DNA from 4 places in the Shinella sp. HZN7 genome. Region 3 is predicted to be linked to each of the others. Evidence: predicted binding sites of a transcription regulator. Region 3 holds the regulator's gene; each other region holds the start of a gene.
The links. Region 3 encodes LexA, which represses DNA repair genes until DNA is damaged. Its sites were predicted from a motif close to TGTTCNNNNTGTGTTCNG; they were not measured.
Positions count from the first base shown of each region.

Region 1: the regulator LexA is predicted to act here: its motif matches at 2,570-2,587, upstream of shn_RS31025 (ATP-dependent helicase).
Region 2: the regulator LexA is predicted to act here: its motif matches at 2,081-2,098, upstream of shn_RS03865 (PA0069 family radical SAM protein).
Region 4: the regulator LexA is predicted to act here: its motif matches at 2,231-2,248, upstream of shn_RS07145 (DNA polymerase IV).

Region 1 covers NZ_CP015742.1:17,450-21,706, forward strand. The annotation lists gene shn_RS31000 (helix-turn-helix domain-containing protein) at 1-237, shown strand, start outside; gene shn_RS31005 (hypothetical protein) at 362-796, shown strand; gene shn_RS36125 (hypothetical protein) at 1,294-1,809, opposite strand; gene shn_RS31020 (hypothetical protein) at 1,969-2,319, opposite strand; gene shn_RS31025 (ATP-dependent helicase) at 2,651-4,257, shown strand, end outside.
Region 2 covers NZ_CP015736.1:800,530-804,786, reverse strand. The annotation lists gene shn_RS03880 (4-(cytidine 5'-diphospho)-2-C-methyl-D-erythritol kinase) at 1-812, shown strand, start outside; gene moaB (molybdenum cofactor biosynthesis protein B) at 799-1,347, shown strand; gene shn_RS03870 (hypothetical protein) at 1,454-1,984, opposite strand; gene shn_RS03865 (PA0069 family radical SAM protein) at 2,156-3,313, shown strand; gene shn_RS03860 (ribonuclease HII) at 3,562-4,230, shown strand.
Region 3 covers NZ_CP015736.1:1,781,806-1,786,062, forward strand. The annotation lists gene shn_RS08645 (ComEC/Rec2 family competence protein) at 1-2,187, shown strand, start outside; gene lexA (transcriptional repressor LexA) at 2,292-3,011, opposite strand; partial or broken gene glp (gephyrin-like molybdotransferase Glp) at 3,105-4,257, opposite strand, start outside.
Region 4 covers NZ_CP015736.1:1,484,533-1,488,789, reverse strand. The annotation lists gene shn_RS07160 (PleD family two-component system response regulator) at 1-1,300, opposite strand, end outside; gene shn_RS07155 (response regulator) at 1,317-1,688, opposite strand; gene shn_RS07150 (DUF3572 domain-containing protein) at 1,830-2,129, shown strand; gene shn_RS07145 (DNA polymerase IV) at 2,253-3,599, shown strand; gene shn_RS07140 (L,D-transpeptidase family protein) at 3,731-4,257, shown strand, end outside.

The DNA of each region.
Region 1 (4,257 bases), on a different replicon from region 3:
ACTGATCTTGGCACGATGATCCTGCGAAACATGGCGATGGTCATGGAGCGCGAGCGGGAGAAGCGCGAATTGACGAAAAAAGAGATGGCGCGCCTCTGTGAGATCACCAGTCCATTTTATTTCGGGATTCTCAACGCCACAGCCAATCCGTCCCTCCAGGTCATCACGCGGATCAGCACGAATTTGAAGGTTCCACTGCAAGAGTTGATGATGGGCATTAAATCCAGCGACGGCTGAGTTTCATGGCATGCGCGGCTGAACCGGCCCGGCACTGCTGTTGCGGTTTCCGTAAATTATAATTTATCATCCTCCCATGCGCTTCGCACCGGACATGGCGTTCGGGCCAAAAGGGATGAGAATCTTGAAATACCCGCTGATTTCGGCGCTGCTCCTGACGGCGTCCGCGGCATGGGCTGCGGACAATCCGATGTGGCGTAGCGGCTTTACCTGGTCCTGCACGTTTTCGACGGTCATTCGATGCGAGCGGGCGACCGATTGCGCATCGCGCGGGGAGGCCGGCACGATCGCGGTGGCCTATCGCGAGAACCAGCTGGTCGACGCGGAAGGAAAGGCCCATTCGATCAAACGTCACTATGTTCAGACCGTCGCCGGCAGTCCGATCGGGAGCGAGGTGAAAATCGAGCTCGACACGAACGAGGTGATCTGGCTTTCACCGGCTGATGCGGCCGGGACATTTTCGGACAACTGGATCGGCGCGATGCTATCGCCGAAAGCTGGTGTGATCGTGCAGGAGCTTCGGCCGCTCATTTGCAAACCAGGGAGCAAACCAGAGTAAGTGGTGCTGCCCGCGGGCCGTCTTATCAGTGAGGGCCTTTGCAACTTCTTTGATGATTTTGGCCGTCCCAATCGCTATCTTGCTGCGGCCACTCATGACCGTGGGTCGGAATTCTTAGGTCTAAAAACTCGTTTTCGTCGAACTTCAGCGGGCAAATTGAGTTCATGAAAATCCCGCGAAAGCGGCAGTTTAGTCCTTGGGCGGTCATTCGTGAACTGTTTCAGGGACCTTTATAAACTCTTTGCAGAAAAATATCCCATTGATTTTTAAATCATAAATGCAATAAAGTCCCTCAACTGCTCTCCAACTGTCTCTAGAGATAGATTTGTCTAGCGACTAAATTTTTCGCATAAACGCGGAAATCGCCCCACGACTTACGGAGCGCAGGTGATGCAGGACTCGATTGTTGAAGTGACGAAGAGCGTCTCGGGTCTTCCTATTGAAACCTTGCTTGGGCTGATTGCCCTTGGCGCATTCGGCCTGGCCGCATTCGCGATCTATGCGGTGGGAGTTAATCCAAGCCAGTTGCTCCAGGTGGTGCAGACATTCTGCATCACGGCGCGCAATGATCGGCTGCCGGCCGCAGTCACCACAACAATCTGCGGCACGCCGTTAGCGCTACCTTCCGCAAACAGGGACGCAGGGTCATAGGTCCACTCGATGACGCGTCCATTTTTTGCAACATGGCGAATATGATGGGCGGTAAGTTCCCCATGTTTGATTGCATCCGCCACCTCTCCGAGAATCTTACCATCGTCGGGGCGGGCGGATTGATCAGGTGCGACCGTTTTTGCTGAGAGTTGCTTGTAAATATCCAGTTTGTCCAAGCCATGAAGTGCCGGATGCTTCCGGTTAACGGCAACTTCGGCAAAGTGGTGCAGGAAAACGGCTGCGACCATGCTCCGCCGCAACGCCTCGTAGGCTGCGTCCCGCGCCGCCTCTGCATCTTGTCGTGTTTCAAGAGCGGCAGCGCGATCCTCTGCACCCAAGAATTCCATGACGGAAGCCAGCACAATGCGCTCCCAATGGTTTACCAGTACTAATCCGCCCACGCATCGCCCCACTCTCTGTCGCATCTGAGAACAAGATATAAACGTGGCGTTATATCATGTCACATAAGTTTCATTATGGAACTAAGTTATTGATTATGTTTGTATAACCATCCCCTGACATCAGTAGGCGATCACCTTGAAAGCGCTGAAACTACCTTCGTCCGTCGCCTCGACATATTTATAACCGGCATTCGTCTTGACGGAGGCTCTCGCGAGCTCGCGGCGCCTTATCGCCTCCCACACCTGCGCGTACACCTGTTCGCCCTCATCACCACAGGGTTCAAGCACCATGAGGTGACGGGCCGCTTCATATAGAAAGGCCTGCTTCTTCACCTCGCTCTCCGCGCGAAGGTAATAGACCCACAAAAGGCATGCGCGATGAAGGTCATTGAAGCTCGGGTCATCCGGCTCGGGCAAAGGCTCAGGAACAAACTGCTTCATCAACACCATCGAAATAGCGGACGCGGTCAAGGCGCGCGCCTCACCTCGCCTTTACGCAAGAAATTAGCACGGAGTTCGTTCGCTAATCCAGCACCGCGCCTGTCGCGGCGCTTTATTCAGTTCACGATTGCACGCCCGGACCGACCATTTTTCCAGCATAAAGGGCAAAGGGCGGCCAGCATAATCTTCCAGGACTTCCTCACCGCGGATCGGCGAATGAGACCGCGCCGACCGTCGTGTCGCTGATCTACAGGGTTTCAATTTGGCGAATGCGCTGATACGTTCTTTGTATGTTCCCGCTTCCACGTTATCCCCTAATTCGGCGGCGGGCTCGGAAATCTCTTCTCAAAGCTATGGACGAATGGCAGCGGCTCATCTCGAAAAACTCAACGACCGGCAGCGCGAGGCGGTCGAGCACGGTATCGGCCTGCCGGATGGGAAGATCGGCGGCCCGCTGCTGATCATCGCCGGCGCGGGCAGCGGCAAGACCAACACGCTGGCGCACCGCGTCGCGCATCTGATCGTCAATGGCGCTGATCCGCGCCGTATACTGCTGATGACCTTTTCGCGGCGGGCGGCGTCCGAGATGGCGCGCCGTGTGCAGCGCATCTGCCGGCAGGTGCTCGGTGACAACGCAGCCGTCATGACCGACGCGCTGGCCTGGGCCGGCACCTTCCATGGCATCGGCGCCCGGCTCTTGCGCATGTATGCCGAGCAGATCGGTCTCAGCGTCGATTTCACCATCCATGACCGCGAGGATAGCGCCGACCTGATGAACCTCGTCCGGCATGACCTTGGCTTTTCTGCAAAGCAGAGCCGGTTCCCCACAAAGAGCACCTGCATCGCCATCTATTCCCGCGTGGTCAATTCCGAGGCTTCGATCAAGGAGATCCTGAAATCGTCCTATCCATGGGTGCTGGAATGGGAAGAGGAGTTGAAGCAGCTCTTCGCCGCCTACGTTGAAACCAAGCAGGCACAGAACGTTCTGGACTACGACGACTTATTGCTCTACTGGGCGCAGATGGTTTCCGAGCCGGAGCTGGCCGAGGACGTCGGCAACCGCTTCGACCACATCCTTGTCGATGAATACCAGGACACCAATCGCCTGCAGGCGTCGATCCTGATGTCTCTGGCGCCCGGCGGCCGCGGCCTGACTGTCGTCGGCGACGACGCGCAGTCGATCTATTCCTTCCGCGCTGCGACCATCCGCAACATCCTGGATTTTCCGAAAGAATTCTCGCCGAAGCCGGCCGATGTCATAACGCTCGACCGCAACTATCGCTCGACCCAGCCGATCCTGGCTGCGGCCAACGGTGTCATCGAACTGGCGCGGGAACGCTATACGAAAAATCTCTGGACCGACCGCGCCTCCGAGCAACGGCCCATGCTGGTCACCGTCAAGGACGAGGTGGACCAGGCCGCCTATATCGTCGAGCAGGTGCTCGCCAACCGCGAAATCGGCCTCACCTTGAAGCAGCAGGCGGTGCTGTTCCGCACCTCCAGTCACAGCAGCGCGCTGGAAATCGAACTGACGCGGAGAAACATTCCCTTTGTCAAATTCGGCGGTCTCAAATTCCTCGACGCCGCGCACGTCAAGGACATGCTGGCGGTCATGCGGTTTAGCCAAAACCCGCGCGACCGGGTTGCCGGCTTCCGGGTGCTGAAGTTGTTGCCAGGTATCGGGCCGCAGACGGCCGGCAAGATCCTCAACACGATTGCCGCCGACCCCGAGCCCTTGCAGTCGCTCGCCGAAATTCCGCCACCGGCAAAAACCGGCGACGACTGGGGCGCCTTCGTGACGTTGGTCTCGGCGCTACGAAAGGCGGAGGCAGGCTGGCCGGCGGAGATCGGCACGGTTCGAATGTGGTACGAGCCGCACCTCGAACGCATCCATGAGGACGCCGACACCCGCAAGGATGACCTGCTGCAGCTCGAACAGATCGCCGGCGGCTACGCCAGTCGTGAGCG
Region 2 (4,257 bases), 980 kb from region 3:
ATCACCTCCTCGACAGCCTCGTGACCTTCACCGCCTTCGGCGACCGCATCGGCCTTGCGCCGGCGGCCGAGGACCGCTTCACCCTGTCCGGCCGCTTCTGCGGGGCGCTTTCGGCCGAGGCCGACAACCTCGTCATCCGCGCGCGAGACCGGCTGCGCGCGGCGCTCGCCCCGAACGGGCAGGCGGCCCCGCCCGTGCACATCCATCTCGAAAAGAACCTGCCCATCGCCTCCGGCATAGGCGGCGGCTCGGCGGATGCCGCCGCGACGCTGCGCGGCCTCATCTCGCTGTGGAAGGCGGAGCTGCCCGCCGACGGGCTGGATGCGCTTGCCCTCGGCCTCGGCGCCGACGTGCCGATGTGCCTTGCCAGCCGCCCGCTGCGCGCGCGCGGCGTCGGCGAGGCGATCACCCCCGTCGCCCTGCCGGCCCTTCCCATCGTGCTGGCCAATCCGCTCGTCGGCATTTCGACGCCGGCCGTCTTCCAGGCGCTTGCCTCCCGGCGCAACCCGCCGCTCGCCCTTGCGGGCGCTGCCGGCTGGGCGGAAGCGCTTGCGCGCCTGCGCAACGACCTGGAGCCCCCTGCCCGCCGGCTCTGCCCCGAGATCGCCGCGATCTCCGAAAGCCTTGCGGCCACCGGCGCCGGCCTGGTGCGCATGTCCGGTTCCGGCGCGACCTGCTTTGCGCTATACGATACGGACGCGGCTGCCGAGACCGCGGCGGCGGCGCTCTCGCACCGGCACCCGCACTGGTTTTTCACCGCCACGAGCACGCTGGAAGCGCAAGGCAAGGGAGCCGACGATGGCGCATATTGACGAGACGAGGCCCTTCATTCCGGTCGGCATCGCCGTGCTCACCGTCTCCGACACGCGCACCCTCGACACCGACCGGTCCGGCGATACGCTGGTCGCGCGCATCAGGGAGGCCGGACACCGCCTTGCCGACCGCGCCATCGTGACGGACGACGTGGCCGCGATCCGCGCCAAGGTGGAAGCCTGGACGCGCGACGACGCGGTGGACGTGGTCATCACCACGGGCGGCACGGGCTTTACCGGCCGCGACGTGACGCCTGAGGCGCTGGAGCCGCTGTTCGAAAAGCGCATGGACGGCTTTTCCGAGGTCTTCCACCGCATCTCCTACGACAAGATCGGCACTTCGACGATCCAGTCGCGCGCGACCGGCGGCGTTCTCAACGCCACCTTCATCTTCGCGCTGCCGGGGTCGCCCGGGGCCTGCAAGGACGCCTGGGACGGCATCCTGAAGGCGCAGCTCGACTATCGCCACATGCCCTGCAACTTCGTGGAAATCATGCCGCGGCTCGACGAGCACCTGAAGCGCACGGCCGGCTGACCCGCTCCCCTCCGGGGGGCGTAGCGTTACATCGATGCCGGCGCCGATTTCGCAATCGCGCTGCCCGGCGCACCGGCCTGTTCCGCGATGAATTTCCTGCCCTGGCTCAATCGATCCCCGCCCGCATGGCCTTCACGGCCCAGGCGGGAACCAGCTCCACGGCCAGCCGGCGCACGCCGGCGCCCGTGGCGATGTCGGCGAGCGTCATGCCGGTGCGCACCGCGGCCGAGGCCTGGCGCTTGCTGACGAGGTAGCCCTGTTCCAGCGGCGCGCGGCGGCGCGCAAGGCGCTGGAAGAACGGCCGGCGATGGCTGCGCGAGCCGAGGAACTGCGCCGGATTGCGGTTGACCGACACATGGTCGACGACCGCGTCCACCCAGCCCGACAGCGGCCGGGCGCCCGGCTCCAGCAGCAGCAGCCAGTCGCCGCGGGCCGAACGCACCACGTCCTTCATGTCCCAGCTCGTCAGGAAGCGGCAACCGGCGGCGTCCGCCACCTTGGAGGAGCCGTCGCGCGAGCCGTGGTCGAGCACGATCACGTCGCGCACGACGCCCTCGACGGCGCCGGAAACCAGCGCCGACAATGTCTGCGCAAGCTCGGCCTCGTTGTCCCGGCATTCCATGATGATGGTCAGCATGTCCTCCCATACCGCATTGCAGCATCGATTGCCACCGCGGGAACCCGCGAAGTTTCCCGCATGGTTAGGCGGCATGGTTAGCGGCGCCCCGAAATTTGTTCTTGCATTGTTCTCATTTGCGCGATAGGAATATAATCATTGAATCGGGGCCTGCCCCCGGCGGAGACACTCATGAACGATCTGGCCAGCCTGAGGCAGGGCGCGCTTGCGCCCGGCCATGCGAAAGACATTGCCGAAGCGCTGATGGCCGAGACGGGCATGCGCGTCGACAGCGAGCGCCGGCGCGGCCGGGGCGCGGGCCTCAACTTCACCGGCCGCTTCGAGCCGGTGACGCGCGAGACGGTCGACGACGGCTGGCAGACGCTGGAGGAACTGCCGCCCTTCCGCACCGAGGTGCAGGTGGAAAAGCCGCGCACCATCATCACGCGCAACGAATCGCCCGACATTCCCTTCGACCGCTCGATCAATCCCTATCGCGGCTGCGAGCACGGCTGCATCTACTGCTTCGCCCGGCCGACCCATGCCTTCATGGGCCTGTCCGCCGGCCTCGATTTCGAGGCACGGCTGTTTGCCAAGCCGGACGCGCCGAAGCTGCTGGAACGGGAGCTTTCCAAGCCCGGCTACAAGCCGCGCGTCATCGCGATCGGCACCAACACCGATCCGTACCAGCCGATCGAGAAGGAATGGCGCATCATGCGGCAGATCCTCGAGGTGCTGGACGCGGCCAATCATCCGGTCTCGATCGTCACCAAGTCGGCGCTCGTGCTGCGCGACATCGACATCCTCGCGCGCATGGCGGCACGGGGCCTCGCCTGGGTGGGGCTTTCCGTCACCACGCTCGACCGCAAGCTCGCCCGCACCATGGAGCCGCGCGCCGCCACCCCGCCGCGCCGGCTGGAGGCCATCCGCACGCTCTCGCAGGCCGGCATTCCCGTCGCCATCATGATGGCGCCGATCATTCCCGGCCTCAACGACCACGAGATCGAGCGCGTGCTCGATTCGGGCAAGGCCGCCGGCGCGCTGGAGGCGAGCTATGTGCTGCTCCGCCTGCCGCTGGAGGTGAGCCCCCTCTTCCGCGACTGGCTGCTGCGCCACTACCCGGACCGCTACCGCCATGTCATGTCGCTGGTGCGCTCCATGCGCGGCGGCAAGGATTACGACGCCGAGTTCGGCAAGCGCATGAAGGGCGCCGGTCCCTATGCCTGGCAGATCGCCCGCCGCTTCGAGATGACGGCCAAGCGGCTGGAGCTGACCCGCACCCGCCGCAGCCTTGCCTGCGACCAGTTCGTGCCGCCCTCGGGCAGCGGCGTGCAGCTCTCGCTGCTGTGAGGCGGGAGGGGCCTTGCTCCTCGCCCCGCCGGCATTCGTCAGGGGAAAGCAGGCCCGGCTTTCCCGAAAGGACTGACGGCGCCGGGAAATCCAGCCCATCCGGTTCGGCCTGAACCGGAGAGCTGCGAAAACGAAACCCCGCCGGGCGCCCGCGCCCGGCCTCTTCTTCCGGTCTGCCTTTCCCCGGGGCACACCGGCGCTCCTCCGGCGTCCGCCTCCTGCCGGAGGGCTTGCAGGGAATCGGATGGATGTGCGAGGTTCGCCGCATGTCCCGTACCGCATCCTCCGATTCCCGCCTTCTTTTCGACCTGCCCGAAGGGCCGGATTTCCAGATGGAAACCGCTGCCCTGAAGCGCGGCATCTGGCCGGTGGCCGGCACGGACGAGGCCGGCCGCGGCCCCCTGGCAGGTCCCGTCGTCGCCGCCGCCGTGGTGCTCGACCCGGATAACATCCCCGGCGGCCTCAACGATTCCAAGCAGCTCAATGCCGCCAGGCGCGAGGTGCTGTTCACCCTGATCCTGCAGTCGGCCTTCGTCTCCGTCGCCTCCAGCTCGTCGCGCCGCATCGATGCCATCGACATCCGCAAGGCGAGCCTTGATGCCATGCGCCGCGCCGTCGCGGGTCTGGAGGTCGCGCCGAAACTCGTGCTGGCCGATGGCCGCGACGTGCCGCCCGGCCTTGCCTGCGAGGGCCGCGCCGTCGTCAAGGGCGATGCCCGCTCACTCTCCATCGCCGCCGCCTCCATCGTCGCCAAGGTGATGCGCGACCGCATGATGGCCCGCGCCGAGGACACCTATCCCGGCTACGGCTTCGCCATCCATGCCGGCTACGCCACCGAAGTGCACCGCAGAGCCATCACGGATATCGGCCCCTGCCGGCTGCACCGCATGAGCTTCCGCCCGCTCCGGCAGGACTGAGCCCGGCGGGACGGGCTTCCTCCTGGC
Region 3 (4,257 bases):
CTCTGGTTCGCCGCCGCCACCGATCCGCCGCTTGCCACCACGCTTTTCGTCATTGCGCTCGCGCTCTGGCCGGCCTGGCGCCTTCGCCATCGCGAGGACTGGATCGCGCTTGCGGCCGGCGCCGCGCTGCTCGTTCCAGTGGGCATGCTGCTGGCGGCGCTCGAAAGCGCCCGGCTCGCAACGGTCCTGCTCGACGCGCCTGTCACCACCGAGATCAGCGGGCGGGTGCTGGCGCGCGAAAGCGACGAGCGGGGTGCGATCCGCTACCGCATCGCACTGGAGGCGACGCGCGACCCGGTGCTGAAGCGGCCGCCCGGCATGGTGACGCTCCTGGCCCGCAGCCGGCACACGCCGATCCCGATCGGCGGCGGCATAACCGGGCGGGCGCGGCTCGGGCCGCCCTCCGGCCCGGCGCTGTCCGGCCTCAACGACTTCGCCTTCGATGCCTATTTCGCCGGCACCGGCGCTGTCGGCTATTTCTATCGCGCGCCGACCGCGATTGCGGTGGCCGGGCCGGGATTGGAGGGGCGGATCCGGCAGGAGATCGCGACCTGGCGCAACAACCTCACCGAGCATATCCGCGGCCGGATCGGCGGCGATGCCGGCGCGATCGCCGCGGCGCTGGTGACGGCCGAGCAGCGGGCGATCGGCGCGCAGACGGTGGAGGCGCTGCGGCAGGCGGGCCTTGCCCATGTGCTCGCCATTTCCGGGCTCAACATGGTGCTTGCCGCCGGCACCTTCCTCGTCGGCGCGCGTGTCCTGATGGCGCTCGTCCCGGGGTTCTCCGAGCGTTACCCCGCCAAGAAGATCGCCGCTGCCGGCGCGCTCGTCATGGTCACGCTCTACATCCTCGTTTCGGGCGGCGCGATCTCCGCGGTGCGCTCCTGGATCATGATCTGCATCATGCTGGTGGCGGTGCTGTTCGGCCGCGCGGCGATAAGCCTGCGCAATGTGGCGCTCTCGGCGATCCTCATCCTTGCCGTGACACCCTCTGCCGTCACCAATCCGGGGTTCCAGATGTCCTATGCCGCAACGCTCGGTCTCGTCGCCGGCTATGCGGCCTGGCGCGAGCGTCCGGTCCGCCGGGAGGGCGGGGGAGAGCGCCTGAAACTGTTCGGCGGCGCGCTCGGGCGCTTCTTCGGCGGGCTCATGCTGTCCTCGCTGATCGGCGGGTTCTCGACGCTGATCTATTCCATCGGCCATTTCCATCGCATTCCGGCCTATGGACTTGCCGGCAACCTGCTTGCCATGCCCGTCATCAGCGCCGTCGTCATGCCCTTCGGCCTCATCGCCGTGCTGCTGATGCCCTTCGGCCTCGATGCCGTGCCCTTCGCGATTATGGGCAAGGGCATCGACTGGATGATCGCGCTGTCGACATGGGTTGCAGGCTGGAAGGGCGAGATCGTCACCGGCCGCATTCCGCCGGCCGCGTTCCTGCTGGTCGGCCTCGGCGGCGGGCTTGTCTGCATCCTGCGCACGCGGCTGCGCCATGCCGGAACGCTGCTTGTCGGTCTCGGCCTCGCGCTTGCCTGCTTTCCGGTCGCAAGCGCCACGCCGGAAGTGCTGGTGTCCGAGGACGGCCGCCTCGTCGCCATCCTTCGCGGCGAAACCGTCGCGACCAACCGGGCGAGACCGCCGGACTTCATCTATGCCCAGTGGCGGCGCGCCCTCCGGCTCGGCGATCTCACGAAACCGGAGATCCGCAGGAGCGCCGGACTGACCCTCGAGGACGCCGGCGAAACCACCGGCATGACCGCGGGGCAGAAACGGCCGCGGCGCAAGGCCGACCGGCAGAAGGCGAAGGATGCCATGGTCTCAGCGCTCGCGGCGGCCCGGACCGGCAAAGGTTTCGTCTGTGAAGCAAAGGCATTCTGCGCCGCCGTCTCGCCGAGCGGCTGGCGGATCGTCACCCTGGACGACGTCGCCTTCCTGGGCACGGCCTGCGATGCGGCCGACCTTGTCGTCGTGTCCCTGGCCCTGCGGCTGGAGGCCTGCCGCTCCGGCGCGCGCCTTGTGACGGCGCGCCACCTGAGGCGAACCGGCGCCCTCGAAATCCAGCCGGCCGACGGGGACACATCCCGCGCCGTCTCCGAAGCGCGCATCCTGCCGGCCGTGGAAAGCCTCGACCGGCCCTGGACCCGCCACCGCACCTATGACTGGCGCACCGGCAGCTTCGATCCGTCTTGAGCATTTCCGCTTTTCCTCGAACCGCGAGAACACTCCAACTCTTTGTTTTAACGCAATTCCGGACGCAGGACCGCTTGGCACGTCTGCTGGAATTGTTCCCGGGATCAGTGATAGCGGCGGATGAGGCCGACCAGCTTGCCCTGGATCTTCACCCGGTCCGGCCCGAAGATGCGGGTCTCGTAGGCGGGGTTTGCCGCTTCGAGCGCGATGGAGGCGCCCTTGCGGCGGAAGCGCTTCAGCGTGGCCTCCTCGTCGTCGACGAGCGCGACGATGATCTCGCCGGGATTGGCGCTGCTCGCCGTGCGGATGATCACCGTGTCGCCGTCGAGAATGCCGGCCTCGATCATCGAATCGCCCTTGACCTCCAGCGCGTAGTGTTCGCCGTTGCCGATCATCTCGGCCGGCACGGTGATGTCATGGGTGTTGTTCTGGATCGCGGAGATCGGCACGCCGGCGGCGATGCGGCCCATGACCGGAACGGAGACGGAAGAGGAAACCTCCGCCACGGGCGTGCGCTGCGGCGGGGCGGCGACGGGCGGCTGCTTGCCGCGGCTGCCCTCGATGACGGCCGGCGAGAAGCCGCGGCGCGGCTGCAGGCTCTGCGTATAGGCTTCGGGGAGCTTTATCACCTCCAGCGCGCGGGCCCGGTTGGGCAGGCGCCGGATGAAACCGCGCTCTTCCAGCGCCGTGATGAGGCGGTGGATGCCGGATTTGGAGGCGAGATCCAGCGCATCCTTCATCTCGTCGAAAGAGGGGGGAATGCCGGATTCCTTCATCCGTTCATGAATGAACAGGAGGAGTTCCTGTTGTTTCCGCGTGAGCATGGCCCCTCCACCGAGAATCGTGAAACAAATCCAGAACAGACACTATCTGTTCCATATGTGTTCTGCAAGGGGCTGCTGAAACAATAATACCGTTCAGGCGGACGGTTCGCGCAGGAGCAGGACCGTGCAGGCCGCGCCCGCGGGGCCGCCGGGGCATGCGGCGGGCGGATGAGGAGGCCTTCGGCGGTGGCGAAGGCCTTCATCATGGAGGAATCCTGCTTTTCGAGGGGCGTGACGCGCAGTTCGCCGGCGGGGCCGCGGGTGATGCGCGCGCGGACATAATCCTGCCGGTGGTCGTTTTCCTTGAGCGGGACGACGGTGATGGCCGGATGCTCCAGGCTCTTCGCCGGCAGGTGGGCAAGACGGCGCACGAGAGGGACGAGGAAGAGGTGGGAGCAGACGAGGCTCGAAACGGGATTGCCGGGCAGGCCGATGACCTGGACGGCGCCGAGGCGGCCGACCATCAGGGGCTTGCCCGGGCGCATCGCGATTCGCCAGAAGTCGAGATCCATGCCGGCCGCGCCGAGCACGGGCTTCACGAGGTCGAAATCCCCGACGGAGGCGCCGCCGAGCGTGACGAGGGCGTCGATACCGAGCGTCAGCGCGTGGCGCACGGCCGCCAGCATCGCTTCCTTGTCGTCGGCGACGATGCCGAGGTCGATCACCTCGGCGCCGGCCGCGCGGGCGAGGGCCGCGACGCCGTAGGTGTTGGAGGCGATGATCTGGCTGGCGCCGGGCGGCGTACCTGCCGGCACGAGCTCGTCGCCGGTGGCGAGCAGGGCGATGCGCGGGCGGGCACGGACGGTCAGTTCCGCATGGTTCATGGCCGCCGCGACCGTCAGGCGGCCGGCATCGAGCACGTCCCCGGCCTTCAGGACGATCTCGCCTTCGGCAAAATCCTGGCCGCGCGGGCGGATGTGGCGGCCTTTCGGCGTGAGGAAGGTGGTGCGGATGCGGCCGTCTTCCAGCACCTCGGCATCTTCCTGCAGCAGCACGGTATCGGCGAAGGCCGGCAGCGGGGCGCCGGTGAAGATGCGCACGGCCTCGCCGGGACCGGCGGTGCCTTCGAAGGCGTGGCCGGCGGAGGAGAGGCCTGCGACCCTCAGGATCGCGCCGAGCGCGGCGATATCCGCGTGGCGCACGGCATAGCCGTCCATCGCGGAATTGTCGAAGGGCGGCTGCGTCAGCCGGGCGGCGACATCCTCGGCAAGCACGCGGCCGTCGGCCTCCTGCAGCCGGACCGTCT
Region 4 (4,257 bases), 300 kb from region 3:
GCTTCAGCAGCGCGTCCGGACTGTCCCCTGCCGGCAGCATGCTGGCAAGGCCGAGCGAGGCGGTGACGGGCAGGAAGACATCCGTGCCGGGCACGCGGAACGGCTCGCGCTCGACGATCGCGCGAAGGCGTTCCGCCACGCCTGCCGCCATCTCGGCCGAGGTATCCGGCATGACCAGGACGAACTCCTCCCCACCGTAACGGCAGGCGAGATCGGCACCGCGCACGGCCGCGCGCACGCGGTTGGCGAATTCACGCAGCACGGCATCGCCGGCATCGTGGCCATGGGTATCGTTGACCAGCTTGAAGCGGTCTATGTCGGTAATGCAGACCGACAGCGGCCGGCCGCGCGCCGTGGCGCGGTCGATCAGGAGCTTCATGTGGTTGTCGAGGTAGCGGCGGTTGTGCAGCCCCGTCAGGCCGTCCGTCACGGCCAGCTCGATCGTCTGGCGCACGCTGGCGCGCAGGCGGTCGTTGCAGCGCTTGCGGCGGATCTGGGTCAAGCTGCGGGCGATCAGCTCGTTCGGGTCGACCGGCCGCATCAGGTAGTCCGTCACGCCGAGATCGAGCGCGCGCACCACCATGTCGTCGTCGCCCTGCTCGGCGATCAGCAGGATCGGCAGGAAGCGCGTGCGCTCCAGCGAACGGAGCTGCGAACACAGGCGCAGCGGATCGTAATCGTCGAAATTGGCGTTGACGATCACCAGCTCGAAATTGCTCTCGGCCGCCTGGAAGAGCGCGGCCTGCGGGTCCGACATGGAGGTGACCTCGGCGATCGGCTTCAGCGCGCGGATGATGCGCTCCTGCGAACTGGCGCGGCCATCGACGAGGAGGATATCGCCCGGCTCGTCGCCGAGCGTGCCATCCAGCCCCTCCTCCAGGGAAATGGCGCGGGCGGTGGCCGCGCGCATGCGCAGCTCGTCCGTCAGCGTCTTCAGCCGCACGAGGCTCTTCACCCGCGACATGAGCTGCAGGTCGTTGACCGGCTTGGTGAGGAAATCGTCGGCGCCGGCCTTGAGGCCGCGCACGCGGTCGGAGGGCTGGTCGAGCGCCGTCACCATCACGACCGGGATATGGGCCGTGCGCGGATTGGCCTTCAGCCGCTCGCAGACCTCGAACCCATCGATGCCGGGCATCATGATGTCGAGCAGGATCAGGTCGACCTGGGTGCGCTCGCACATGGCGAGCGCCTCATAGCCGTTCTCGGCCGTCAGCACGTCGAAATATTCCGCAAGCAGCCGCGCCTCGAGCAGCTTCACATTGGCCGGAATGTCGTCGACGACGAGAATGCGTGCTGTCATGGCCCTGACCTTCGCCTCATGCGTCGCCGAGATAGGTTTTTATGGTCTCGATGAATTTCGGAACGGAGATCGGCTTGGAGACATAGGCCTCGCAGCCGCCCTGGCGGATTCGCTCCTCGTCGCCCTTCATCGCGAAGGCCGTCACCGCGATCACCGGGATGACATGGAGCTCGTCGTCCTCCTTCAGCCACTTGGTGACCTCGAGGCCCGAGACCTCGGGAAGCTGGATGTCCATCAGGATCAGGTCCGGCCGGTATTTGCGGGCGAGATCAAGGGCTTCCATACCATTCCTTGTCTGGATGGTCGTATAGCCGGACGCCTCGATGAGATCCCGGAAGAGCTTCATGTTGAGCTCGTTGTCCTCGACAATCATCACCTGCTTGGGCATCGTGCGTCCCTGTTCCTCTCGCCGGCCTTGCAACCTTCCGGGGGATCGATAAGTTGCGGCAAAGCCGAAATCACCCAGCCTGTCCGCAGCAACGTTAGCGCGATTTGGTTGATTAAAAGGTAAATTTCCCGAGGGAAAACGATGAAAAGCCAAAAAGATACACCCGCGGTCGCCGATGCGGAGGCGACCGCCGTCGCCATCCTCGGCTGGCTTGCCGGCGAACCGGAATTGCTCTCGCGTTTCCTCTCGCTCACCGGCGTCGCGCCCACCGAGGTGCGCAATGCCGTCGACGATCCCGGCTTCCTCGCCGGCGTCGTCGGCTTCCTGATGGACCACGAGCCGACGCTTCTCGCCTTCAGCGCGGCGACGGGCGTCACGCCGGAGGCGGTGGTGCGTGCCCATGCCATCCTCTCCGGGCCGTATGGCAGCGACGATTTCTGAACGGGCGATTCGCGAGGATCGCCGCGCGCCTGCCTGTGCGTCGTCATGCAATCACCTCCCGCGACTATTGAGACTCGTGAACTTAAGCAGTAATGTCGCGATGTTCAATATTTGTTCCATACGATGAGCATCGCCGACACGCGTTTTCCGGGCTTCTGCCGCGACTGCCTTGCCGGGCAGGCGGCCAACCTGCGCCGTTGCCGCGCCTGTGGCAGCCCCCGCCTCGTCTATCACGACGAGCTCTACGGCCTGACACTCGCCCATATCGACTGCGACGCCTTCTATGCCGCGATCGAGAAGCGCGACAATCCTGATCTCGCCGACAAGCCGGTCATCATCGGCGGCGGAAAGCGCGGCGTCGTTTCCACCGCCTGCTATGTCGCGCGCATTCACGGCGTGCGCTCGGCCATGCCGATGTTCAAGGCGCTGGAGGCCTGCCCCAACGCGGTCGTCATCAGTCCGAACATGGAGAAATACGTCGCCGTGGGCCGCCAGGTGCGCACGATGATGCAGGAGCTGACGCCGCTGGTGCAGCCGCTTTCCATCGACGAAGCCTTCCTGGAACTGAAGGGCACGGAGCGCCTGCACCACGATCCGCCCGCCCGCGTGCTGGCCCGCTTCGCCCAGCGCGTCGAGAAGGAGGTCGGCATCACCATCTCGATCGGCCTTTCCTATTGCAAGTTCCTCGCCAAGGTGGCCTCGGACCTCAACAAGCCGCGCGGCTTTTCCATCATCGGCGAAGCCGAGGCGCTCGGCTTCCTGCGCGACAAGCCGGTACGCCTTATCTGGGGCGTCGGCAAGGCCTTTGCCGAGACGCTGGAGCGCGACGGCATCCGCACCGTCGGCCAGCTCCAGACCATGGAGGAAACCGACCTGATGCGCCGCTACGGCGTGATGGGCAAGCGGCTCTTCAACCTTTCGCGCGGGCAGGACGACCGCGAGGTGCAGCCCAACGACCCGGCCAAGAGCGTCTCGGCCGAAACCACCTTCTTCGACGACATTTCAAGCTATGACGAACTGGTGGCGCACCTGCGCCGCCTCAGCGAGAAGGTGGCCGCGCGCCTGCGCAAGTCGGGCATTGCCGGCCACACGGTCGTGCTCAAGCTGAAGACGGCCGATTTCAAGGGCCGCACGCGCAACCGCAAGCTCGAAGACCCGACCATGCTGGCCGACCGCATCTTCCGCACCGGCATGGAACTCCTGCGCAAGGAGGTGGACGGCACCAAGTACCGGCTGATCGGGATCGGCGTCAGCGACCTTGCCGATCCCGGCCGCGCCGACCCGCCGGACCTCGTCGATCCCGCCGCCGCCCGCCGCGCCGCGGCGGAGGCGGCGATGAACACGCTGCGCGACAAGTTCGGCAAGGCGAGCGTGGAGACCGGTTACACGTTCGGCAAATCCGGCCCCGCGCGTTTTCACGAAAAGTTGACATTCAAGACCGCCGGGAAAATCGACGGTCCTTCCGAATAAATCCCTGCAGGCCGGCGTTCTTGACTGCATCGGGATGGCACAGATCGGGGGATCGTCTGCGTGCATCAAGCCTTCCTTAAACCGGATGCACTACGCTTCCCGCCGGTTTGTATTGCGTACGGATGGGTCACATGACGTTTCGCCTTGTTACCGGCATGAGCATAGTGGGCCTGATGCTGAGCTGCGCCACGGCGCTCGGCGGCACGCTCGAAGGTCCGCTCCAGATCATGGTGTCGAAGGACCTGCAGGAATTGAAGGTCTATGATGGCGGCGTGGTGGTCGCCACCTCGCGCGTCTCCACCGGCAAGGCGGGACATTCGACGCCGACCGGCATCTTCTCGATCCTCGAGAAGAAGCGCACGCATTTTTCCAATCTCTATGACAGCGCGCCGATGCCCTTCATGCAACGGCTGACCTGGTCGGGCATCGCGCTGCACGCCTCCAACAGCGTGCCCTCCTACCCTGCCTCGCACGGCTGCGTGCGCCTGCCGAACGATTTTGCAAAACGCCTGTTCGGCACGACGCGACGCGGCGGCCACGTCCTCATCACCGACCGCGAGATCGCCCCGCAGCACATCGTGCATGCCGCGCTGTTCAAGCCTGTCGTCGTCGTGCCGGATACGCCGCTCTTGTCGGATGCGGGCCTGCGTCCCGCCCT